3 regions of the Mesorhizobium sp. CA4 genome follow, and region 2 is predicted to be linked to each of the others. Evidence: predicted binding sites of a transcription regulator. Region 2 holds the regulator's gene; each other region holds the start of a gene.
What was found. The regulator LexA, encoded in region 2, represses DNA repair genes until DNA is damaged. The targets are predictions, from matches to a motif close to TGTTCNNNNTGTGTTCNG.
Positions count from the first base shown of each region.

Region 1 (3,275 bases), on a different contig from region 2:
GCGCCGGACAACGTGAAACTATGGGCGATGATCGAGACGTCCAGGGCGCTGCTCAACATCGGTGCCATCGCCGAGCTTGGCCGCGACCCTGCTTCGAGGCTGGCTTGTCTCGTGACCGGAACGAACGACCTGGTGAAGGCGACCGGCATACTGGCGACGCCCGACCGGCGCTATCTGATGCCCTGGCTGATGCAGCTGGTGCTCGCGGCGCGGGCCGGCGGCCTCGATGTTATCGATGGCGTCGCCAATGATTTTCGCGACCTCGACGCTTTTGCCGGCGAATGCGCGGAAGCCGCCGCCATGGGTTTCGACGGCAAGTCGCTGATCCACCCCGCCCAGATCGAAGCGGCGAACCGCGCCTTTTCACCGTCGCCCGAGGCGCTGGCCAGGGCCCGCGCGATCCGGGAGGCGTTCGCGCGGCGCGAAAATGCCGGCAAGGGGGTGATTGCGCTGGACGGCCGCATGGTCGAGCGGCTGCATCTGGCGGAAGCCGAGAAACTTCTGGCGAAGGCCGCGATCATCGGCGCATGATGTCGGGCGAAACACGATTCTTCAGGCCCGGCTTTTCACCCAATCACGACAATTAGGCACGACAGATTAGGCACGACAGGATCAATCCATGAAACTCTACCGCTTCCTCACCGGCCCGGACGACGCCACTTTCTGCCACAAGGTGACGGCGGCGCTGAACAAGGGCTGGCACCTGTTCGGCTCGCCGACCTATGGCTTTGACCAGCAGACGAAGTCGATGCGCTGCGGCCAGGCGGTGGTGAAGGATGTCGAAGGCCAGGACTATACAGCCGATACCAAGCTCAGCGACTGGTAGGGAAGGCCAGCAGGCTCTCTCATTCGTCATCCTAGGGCGTAGCGACGCGAAGCGGAGCGCAGACCCTAGGATCCATTCCGTTCTCTCTGCCGAAGGGCGCGGCGGGCCAGAATATAGGGAAATTGCGGTGTCGGGCGGCAGGCGTTCCGTTCTGCACCGCGGGCTTGGTGTTGATGGAATGGCATGGATCCTAGGGTCTACGCGCGTCGCTTCGCTCCTTGCTTCGCCCTAGGATGACGAGGTGCGCTCTCAGCCCGGTGCCGCCTGCTCGGCGGCTTCCTCGATCCGCTCCATGTCGTCGTCCGACAGGCCGAAATGGTGGCCGATCTCGTGGATCAGCACATGGGTGACGATGTCGCCCAGCGTCTCCTCGTTCTCGGCCCAATAGTCGAGGATGGCGCGGCGGTAGAGCGTGACGCGGTTCGGGCCCTCGCCGGTCTGTGGGTTCCAGCGCTCGGCGATGCCGCGTCCCTCGAACAGGCCGAGCAGGTCGAAGGGCGTCTCCAACGACAGGTCGTCCATGATCTCGTCGGTCGGGAACTCGGCGATCTGGATGATGATCTCGCCGGTGAGCTTGCGGAACTCGTCCGGCAGATGGGCGTAGGTCTCCAGCGCCAGAAGCTCCATCTCGTCCATCGACGGAGAAAGCTGGTCGTGCCAGCTGCGGGTCTTGTAGATGCGGGCCATGAACTGTCCTTTGATCCCGGCATATAGGCTTTCGCGCCGATAGAGGCAAATGGGCCGACTGGGCGTCCGCTTTCAGGGTAAAAACTGGAGGAATAAATTCCTTGCGAGTCTGCTTGACTCTTCCGGCCGCCTCTGGAATCTATAAGAACATAACAGGAACAACTGCCGGAAGTGAACGTCATGGCGATAGACGCCGTGGCGCGGGAAACTGTTTTTGCCCTGCGCCGCCAGATCGCGAAGATCGAGGGAACGCTGCCCGAGCGCCTGCAGGCGCCCGCGGGAAGCGCGGCTGGAGCAATTCCAGGAAAAGTGCGAAGCGGTTTTCCGTCCGGAATTGCGGAAAAACAAATATCTCCCCATACCGCCAAATCGGACATGACGATCCTCCGGCGCGGTCTTGCCGTGGCCTCGGCGGACGCCTTCCTGCACACCGGCATTGATCGCCTCGACACCGCCCTTGGCGGCGGCCTGCCCAAGGCGGCGCTCAGCGAAATCCATGGCCTGGAGACCCGCGATGCCGGTGCCGTCGCCGGTTTCGCGCTCTCGCTCGTAAGCCTGATCCTTAAGGAGAAGCAGGGCCTGCCGATCCTGTGGGTCGGCACGGCGGAAATCTTTCACGAGGCCGGCTTGCCCTATGCCAGGGGCCTTCACGCCCTGTTCGGCATCGAGCCGGAGCAATTGCTGTTTTCCGAGGCGCCGAAGCTGCTGGACGCGCTCTGGATCGCCGAGGAAGCGGCCCGCATGACCGCCTTCGCCGCGGTCGTCCTCGAGATCCGCGGCAGCCCGCGGCTTCTCGACCTCACCGCCACGCGCCGGCTGCACGCCCGTGCCCGGAATGCTGGCCGTCCACTGCTTTTGCTGCGCCAGGCCGGCGAGGCCGATCCCACCGCCGCACCCGTGCGCCTCATCGTTTCGGCCGCACCTTCGGCAAGCCGCGAGACGGTCGCCGGGCCGCTCGCCGGCTCGATCGGCCGCCCCGCCTTCAAAGTCGATATCGGCAAGAGCCGCACGGCCCTGCCCGGACAATTCACACTGGAGTGGAACCCCGATGAGCACGCTTTTGCAGAAAGAACAGAGAATTCTGTCGCTGTGGTTCCCGCATCTGGCCGCGGAGCGGATCCTGCGCCAGCGCCTGGGTCGGTCCTGGCGTTCCCGGCCCTCGCATCACCTGCCTCTGGTGATCAGCCATCGCGACAACAACACCCAGCGCATCGCAGCCCTCGACGAGCGGGCTGAGGCGCTGAAGCTGAAGCGCGGCATGGGCATTGCCGATGCCCGCGCCATGCACCCCTCGATCGATGTGGTGGAGGCCGACGCGGAAGCCGACCGCCGCCTGCTCGAAGGCCTTGCCGACTGGTGCGACCGCTACACGCCTTTGGTGGCGATCGACGGCGAGGACGGGCTGTTCCTCGACGTCACCGGCTGCACGCATCTGTTCGGCGGCGAGCGCGCCATGCAGGACGAGATCCTCACCCGCTTCTTCCAGCAGGGCTTCGATGTCCGCGCCGGGCTGGCCTCGACGCCGGGGGCCGCCTGGGCGGCGGCGCGCTTCCATGGCGATCGCATCGTGGCCGGCGGCGAGGAGGAAGCGCTGCTTTCGCCGCTGCCCTTGTCGGCGCTGCGCATCGCGCCGGAGACCCGCGCCGGCCTGGAAAGTGTGGGCCTGTGCACCGCCGGCGCGGTGATGGCAGCACCGCGCGCGCCGCTTGCCCGCCGTTTCGGCGCCACCTTGCTTCTGCGCCTCGACCAGGCGCTCGGCCGC
Region 1 covers NZ_JAIUHK010000044.1:39,324-42,598, reverse strand. Annotated here, with positions in the region: gene LB528_RS26575 (HpcH/HpaI aldolase/citrate lyase family protein) at 1-531, shown strand, start outside; gene LB528_RS26570 (DUF1737 domain-containing protein) at 620-826, shown strand; gene LB528_RS26565 (metallopeptidase family protein) at 1,076-1,513, opposite strand; gene LB528_RS26560 (ImuA family protein) at 1,694-2,749, shown strand; gene LB528_RS26555 (DUF6504 family protein) at 2,691-3,275, shown strand, end outside.
Region 1: the regulator LexA is predicted to act here: its motif matches at 1,657-1,674, upstream of LB528_RS26560 (ImuA family protein).

Region 2 (3,275 bases):
AATGCTCGCGGCCGTGCTCTTCGATCGCGCGGCGCTCACCATGCGCAACCTGGCGATCTCGGCCATTGCCGTTATCCTTGTTTCGCCGCACGAAGTGGTCGGCCCGAGCTTCCAGATGTCCTTCGCCGCCACCGCCGCCCTGGTCGGCGCCTATGCCGGCTTTGCGGACTATCGCGCCGGCAAAACGATCGCGCCGCCGGCAAAGCGTTCGTTCCTCGGGTTCCTGTCGCGAAAACTGGCGGTTGGCGTGGGCGGCGCCGCCGTGACGTCGCTCATCGCGGGGAGCGCGACATTGCTGTTTGCGATCTGGCATTTTCAGCGCGTCTCGCCACTCAGCCTGCTCGCCAATCTGGCGGTCATGCCGATCGTCTCGCTGATCGTCATGCCGTTCGCGGTGTTGAGCGCGCTGGCCATGCCCTTCGGCTTCGACGGGCCGTTCCTCTATGTGATGGGCAAAGGCCTGACGGCAATGATCGCCATCTCGGCATGGATCTCCGAGCGCTCACCGGTCGACGCCGTCGGGCTGATCTCGATCCAGTCGGTGCTGCTGGCGACGATCGCGCTGGTCATCGCGACGATGGCCACCACCTGGCTAAGGCTTGCCGCTGTTCCCTTCGCGCTTGCCTCACTGCTGGCCATTCCGCATGTCCGCACGCCGGATGTGCTCATTTCGGAGGACGCGCATCTGGTGGCGATGCCGATCGGCGGCGGCGAGCTTGCCGTCAATCGCGCACGCTCCAACGAGTTCACCACCGACAACTGGAAACGGGCGTTGAGAGCCGAGGACATCGTGCCGCCGGAGACGTTCGCCCAAGATGCGCTGGACATCGCCGACCCCGTCGACCTGCCGCCCGGCTCGCCCTTCTACTGCACAGGTGATCTCTGCATCGGCCGGCATCCGTCCGGCGCCATCGTCGCGCTCGCCGAAAACCGCGACAGCGCCCGGCCGGCCTGCGGCTTCGCCGACCTCATCGTCATCAACGACGCCACGGCCTACAATCCTTGCCGCGATCCGCGCGTGCTTGTCGTCACCAAGCGGCAACTGGCGCGCGACGGCAGCGCCGCTGTTTTCTTCGATCTGCAATCGGCAACCGCGCCGCCGACTATTCGCTACGCGGTCGAAGAACCATACCGACCCTGGCACGAGCAGCGGAAATACGCACGCGAGGCAAGAGGACTGCCGCCCTATCAAAAGCCTGAGCGGGCGGATGCGAAACCTTCGCAATCGGATCAGTAGCGGCGGATCAGCCCGACAAGCTTGCCCTGCACCTTCACCCGATCCGGCCCGAAGATGCGGGTTTCGTAGGCGGGGTTGGCCGCCTCCAGCGCGATCGAGGCACCCTTGCGGCGGAAGCGCTTGAGCGTCGCTTCCTGGTCGTCGACCAGTGCCACCACGATCTCGCCCGGGCTTGCCGTGTTGGCGTTGCGGATGATGACGGTATCGCCGTCGAAGATGCCGGCCTCGATCATCGAGTCGCCCTTGACCTCCAGCGCATAATGCTCGCCGCCGGCGATCATGTCCGGCGGCACCGTGATCGAATGCGTCTGGTGCTGGATGGCGTCGATCGGCACGCCGGCGGCGATGCGGCCCATCACCGGAATGGACACGGCAGAGCCGGCATCGTCATCATTGCTCGGCGCCGGGGCGCGCGACGGCGCCGCCGGCTTCACCTGACGGCTGAGATTGTTCTGACCCAGGCTGCCTTGAATGACGCTCGGCGAAAACTTCTTCGCCGCGTTGAGGCCGGGGGCGATCGAATCGGGCAGGCGCAGCACTTCCAGCGCGCGCGCCCGGTTCGGCAGCCGGCGAATGAAGCCGCGTTCCTCCAGCGCCGTGATCAGCCGGTGGATGCCGGACTTGGAGGCGAGGTCGAGCGCTTCCTTCATCTCGTCGAAAGACGGCGGAATCCCGCTTTCCTTCAGCCTTTCGTGGATGAACATCAGAAGTTCATGTTGTTTGCGCGTCAGCATGGCGGCCCCCACGGGTTCTGAAACCAGAATCAGAAAACAAACCCAGAACAAACACTATCTGTTCCAGTTGTGTTCCGCAACCGTTTAAAGTTTAGTGAATTTGTTGACGATTTGTTCAGCGTAACATCAGCACGCTGCATTCGGCGCCGGTCTCTGCAGCCGGCGCGAAGGGCTCGCGCACGATCAGGCCGTTGGCCTCGGCGAGCGTCCTGAGCATCGAGGAGTCCTGGATGCCGAAGGGAGTCGCGACCAGGGCGCCGGCTTCCTCGCGCACGGAGGCGCGCACATAGTCCTGCCTGAGGTCGTTGGCCTGCATCGCGGCGCCCAACCGGGCCGCTCGCAGGTCCTGCCGGTGGTCGCGGCCGCCGAGCCGGGCAAGCAGCGGCTTCAGGAAGAGTTGCGAGCAGACGATGCTGGCTACCGGATTGCCGGGCAGGCCGATGCAGCGGATATTGCCAAGCCGGCCAAACATCAGCGGTTTGCCGGGGCGCATGGCGATCTTCCAGAAATCGAGCTTCATGCCTTCGCCGGTCAGAACGTCGTGGATCAGGTCGTGATCGCCGACCGAGGCGCCGCCGAGCGTGACGATGACGTCGGCGTTCGCCTCGACCGCTTTCCGGACCAGCGTGGCGATGGCCTCCTTGCGGTCGGCAGCGATGCCGAGATCGAGCACGCGCGCGCCGACCGACTGGGCGGCGGCGGCAACGCCATAAGCATTCGATGAAATGATCTGGTCGGGGCCGAGCGTGCTGCCCGGCGGCAGCAATTCATCGCCGGTGGCGATGATCGCGACCAGCGGCCGGCGCACGAGGTTCAAGGCAGAATGGTTGGCCGAGGCCGCCAGCGAAAGGGCCGCCGCGTCGAGCACGCGGCCCTTTTCGAGCAGCACGTCGCCCTGAACGAAGTCGAGCCCGCGGCGGCGCACATTGCGTGCTTCCGCGGTCGGTTGCGTCACCTCGATCCTGCCATTGCCGAGATCGCGGACGTTTTCCTGGATGACGACGGTGTCGGCGCCTTCAGGCAGTGGCGCGCCGGTGAAGATGCGCACGGCCTGGCCTTTTCCGACGGCTCCGGAGAAACCGCGTCCGGCGGGCGCCATGCCTATGACCTCGAGCCGCGCCGGCGCCGCGGCAACATCGGCCGAGCGCACGGCATAGCCATCCATCGCGGAGGCGTTAAAGGGCGGCTGCGTGCGCAGTGCGACAACCGGTTCCGCCAGGACCCGACCGGCCGCGTCCGCCAGCGGAACGCTCTCGCCCGGCAATGGCGTCGCGTCGTCGAGCAAGCGTTCGAGCGCCTCGGCG
Region 2 covers NZ_JAIUHK010000009.1:61,794-65,068, reverse strand. Annotated here, with positions in the region: gene LB528_RS09840 (ComEC/Rec2 family competence protein) at 1-1,237, shown strand, start outside; gene lexA (transcriptional repressor LexA) at 1,231-1,971, opposite strand; gene glp (gephyrin-like molybdotransferase Glp) at 2,087-3,275, opposite strand, start outside.

Region 3 (3,275 bases), on a different contig from region 2:
TTCCGGCATCAATGACGGCGCCGCCGGCGCGCTGCTGATGACCGAGGCCGAGGCCGCTAGACGCGGCATCACCCCGCTGGTGCGCATCGCCTCCTGGGCGACCGCCGGCGTCGATCCGGCGATCATGGGCACGGGTCCGATCCCGGCTTCGAAGCGGGCGCTGGAAAAGGCCGGCTGGTCGGTCAAGGACCTCGATCTCGTCGAGGCCAACGAGGCCTTCGCCGCGCAGGCTTGCGCCGTCAACAAGGGCATGGGCTGGGATCCCTCGATCGTCAACGTCAATGGCGGCGCCATCGCCATCGGCCATCCGATCGGCGCCTCCGGTGCCCGCGTCTTCAACACGCTGATCTATGAGATGCGCCGCCGCACCGCCAAGAAGGGCCTCGCCACGCTGTGCATCGGCGGCGGCATGGGCGTCGCCATGTGCGTGGAAGCGCTCTGAGAAAAGCGTGAATGGTGAATGGGAAATGGTGAATGGCGGATAGGTTGACCGTCTCGACCATTCACCATTCACTATTGACCATTCACCAGGGAGGAGGAACTTCATGTCCAAAGTAGCAATCGTCACGGGCGGATCACGCGGCATTGGGGCTGCGATATCGGTCGCCTTGAAAAACGCCGGCTATTCGGTCGCGGCCAACTATGCCGGCAATGACGAGGCGGCTCAGAAATTCAAGGCCGAGACCGGCATCCCCGTCTACAAATGGTCCGTCGCCGACTACGAGGCCTGCGCCGCCGGCATCAAGCAGGTCGAAGCCGATCTCGGTCCGGTCTCCGTGCTGGTCAACAATGCCGGCATCACCCGCGACGCCATGTTCCACAAGATGACGCCCGCGCAGTGGAAGGAAGTGATCGACACCAACCTCTCCGGGGTCTTCAACATGACGCATCCTCTGTGGAGCGGCATGCGCGACCGCAAGTTCGGCCGCGTCATCACCATCTCCTCGATCAACGGCCAGAAGGGCCAGATGGGCCAGGTCAATTATTCGGCCTCGAAAGCCGGCGACATCGGCTTCACGAAGGCGCTAGCTCAAGAGGGAGCTCGCGCCGGCATCACCATCAATGTCGTCTGTCCCGGCTACATCGCCACCGACATGGTCATGGCCGTGCCGGAAAAAGTGCGGGAGTCGATCGTCGCTCAAATCCCGGTCGGCCGCCTCGGCGAGCCGCAAGAGATCGCGCGCTGCGTCGTCTTCCTGGCGTCCGACGAGGCCGGCTTCATCACCGGCTCGACGATCACCGCCAATGGCGGCCAGTATTTCGTCTGACGCTCCGGTACTTCGCCCGACACCCCATTGTCGCCAAGGCGGCTCCTGCACCGGAGCCGCCTTTTCTGTCCTTCGGCAAGGCCGGCGCGACACCTTGCCTCAATTCGGCACGCAAAAGTTAACGGCCGAGATCAGCTCTGTGCACAACCCCTCTGACCAGCTGTGAATCCTCGGTGGGCAAGCTGTGGATAACACCATATCTAGCGGCGAACAAACCGGGAAACTTTGTGCATCTCTGATTCGTCGCCGATTCGTTCTGGCTTTGACCGAAAAGTTAATTGCAAAGGCCGAAAACCTCACCCAAATCGTTAAAAGCCGCTAAGAAAGATCAACAATTTCATGATTTTGGCGGCGCCCTCGGGTCCACCGCGACCGCTCGCCGGCAAAGGTAATGACGGCACGGCTTCAGCGGAGGCCACGCATGAATCGGGCCAATCTCCCGATTCAGCATGTGGTGAGACTCATCGTCAAAAAATCCACATGTAGCCGTGAACAAAACCTGAATCAGACCGAGTCACCGATTCGTCGCTGATTCGTTCCAGACTCGTTCCAGCTATTAACGGCAGCCGGTTTTGACCGGCTCGTCCACTCCTGTCAGCTCCCAAAAAGAACATTCCGCTTTCGCTCGGCGCCCTAAATCCCTATGTGTCGGCTGTCACACGCGGCGGCGCCCGGCGCGCCTCCGACCAAAAGCGGCAGAAACACTTATTTCCGAGCCGATGAACATCCAGCCGAAACACTCCCAGCCGCTGATCCTTTCGGGCCGCGACGTGACGGCCGTGTTGGGTCCCACCAATACCGGCAAGACCCATCTCGCCATCGAGCGCATGGTTGCGCATGGGACCGGCATCATCGGCCTGCCGCTGAGGCTGCTCGCCCGTGAGGTCTATGCGCGCGTCTGCGAGAAGGTCGGTGCCCACAAGGTGGCGCTGATTACCGGCGAGGAGAAAATCGTGCCTTCCGGCGCGAAATATTCGGTCTGCACCGTCGAGGCGATGCCGCGCGAGACCGACGCCGCCTTCGTCGCCATCGACGAGGTGCAGCTCGCCGGCGATCTCGAGCGCGGCCATATCTTCACCGACCGCATCCTGCATCTGCGCGGCCGCCAGGAGACGCTGCTCCTGGGCGCCGCCACCATGCACGGCATCCTGCAGAAACTGCTGAAGGGCGTATCCGTGGTGACGCGGCCGCGGCTTTCGCATCTCGCCTATGCCGGCTCGAAGAAGCTCACCCGGCTGCCGCGGCGAACCGCGATCGTCGCCTTCTCGGCCGACGAAGTCTATGCGATCGCCGAGCTGATCCGCCGCCAGCAGGGGGGTGCTGCCGTCGTGCTCGGCGCGCTCTCGCCGCGCACCCGCAACGCGCAGGTCGAGATCTTCCAGTCCGGCGACGTCGACTATCTCGTCGCCACCGACGCCATCGGCATGGGGCTGAACCTCGACCTCGAGCACGTCGCTTTCGCCCAGAACCGCAAGTTCGATGGCTATCAATACCGCAACCTGACCGCCGCCGAGCTCGGCCAGATCGCCGGCCGCGCCGGCCGCCATCTGCGCGACGGCACGTTCGGCGTCACCGGCCAGGTCGATCCGTTCGACGAGGACCTGGTCAAAAAGATCGAGGCGCATGATTTCGACCCGGTGAAGGTGCTGCAATGGCGCACCGCCGATTTCGACTTTTCCAGCCTGGATGCGCTGAAGCGCTCGACCGAGTCCAATGCGCCGGTCGAAGGCTTGACCCGTGCGTTGCCGGCGGTGGATGCCCAGGCCCTGGAGCACCTGTCGCGCGATGGCGACATCCGCGCTTTGGCCACCGGCAAGGAGCGCGTGGCGCTGCTTTGGGAAGCCTGCGCGCTTCCCGACTACCGCAAGATCGCACCGGCGCAGCATGCCGACCTCATCGCCTCCATCTATATGGACCTTGCGCGGCATGGCCATGTCGATGAGAATTACATGGCCGAGCAGGTGCGGCGCGCCGACACGACCGACGGCGATATCGACACCCTGTCGC
Region 3 covers NZ_JAIUHK010000004.1:14,527-17,801, reverse strand. Annotated here, with positions in the region: gene LB528_RS04380 (acetyl-CoA C-acetyltransferase) at 1-442, shown strand, start outside; gene LB528_RS04375 (beta-ketoacyl-ACP reductase) at 546-1,268, shown strand; gene LB528_RS04370 (helicase-related protein) at 1,988-3,275, shown strand, end outside.
Region 3: the regulator LexA is predicted to act here: its motif matches at 1,803-1,820, upstream of LB528_RS04370 (helicase-related protein).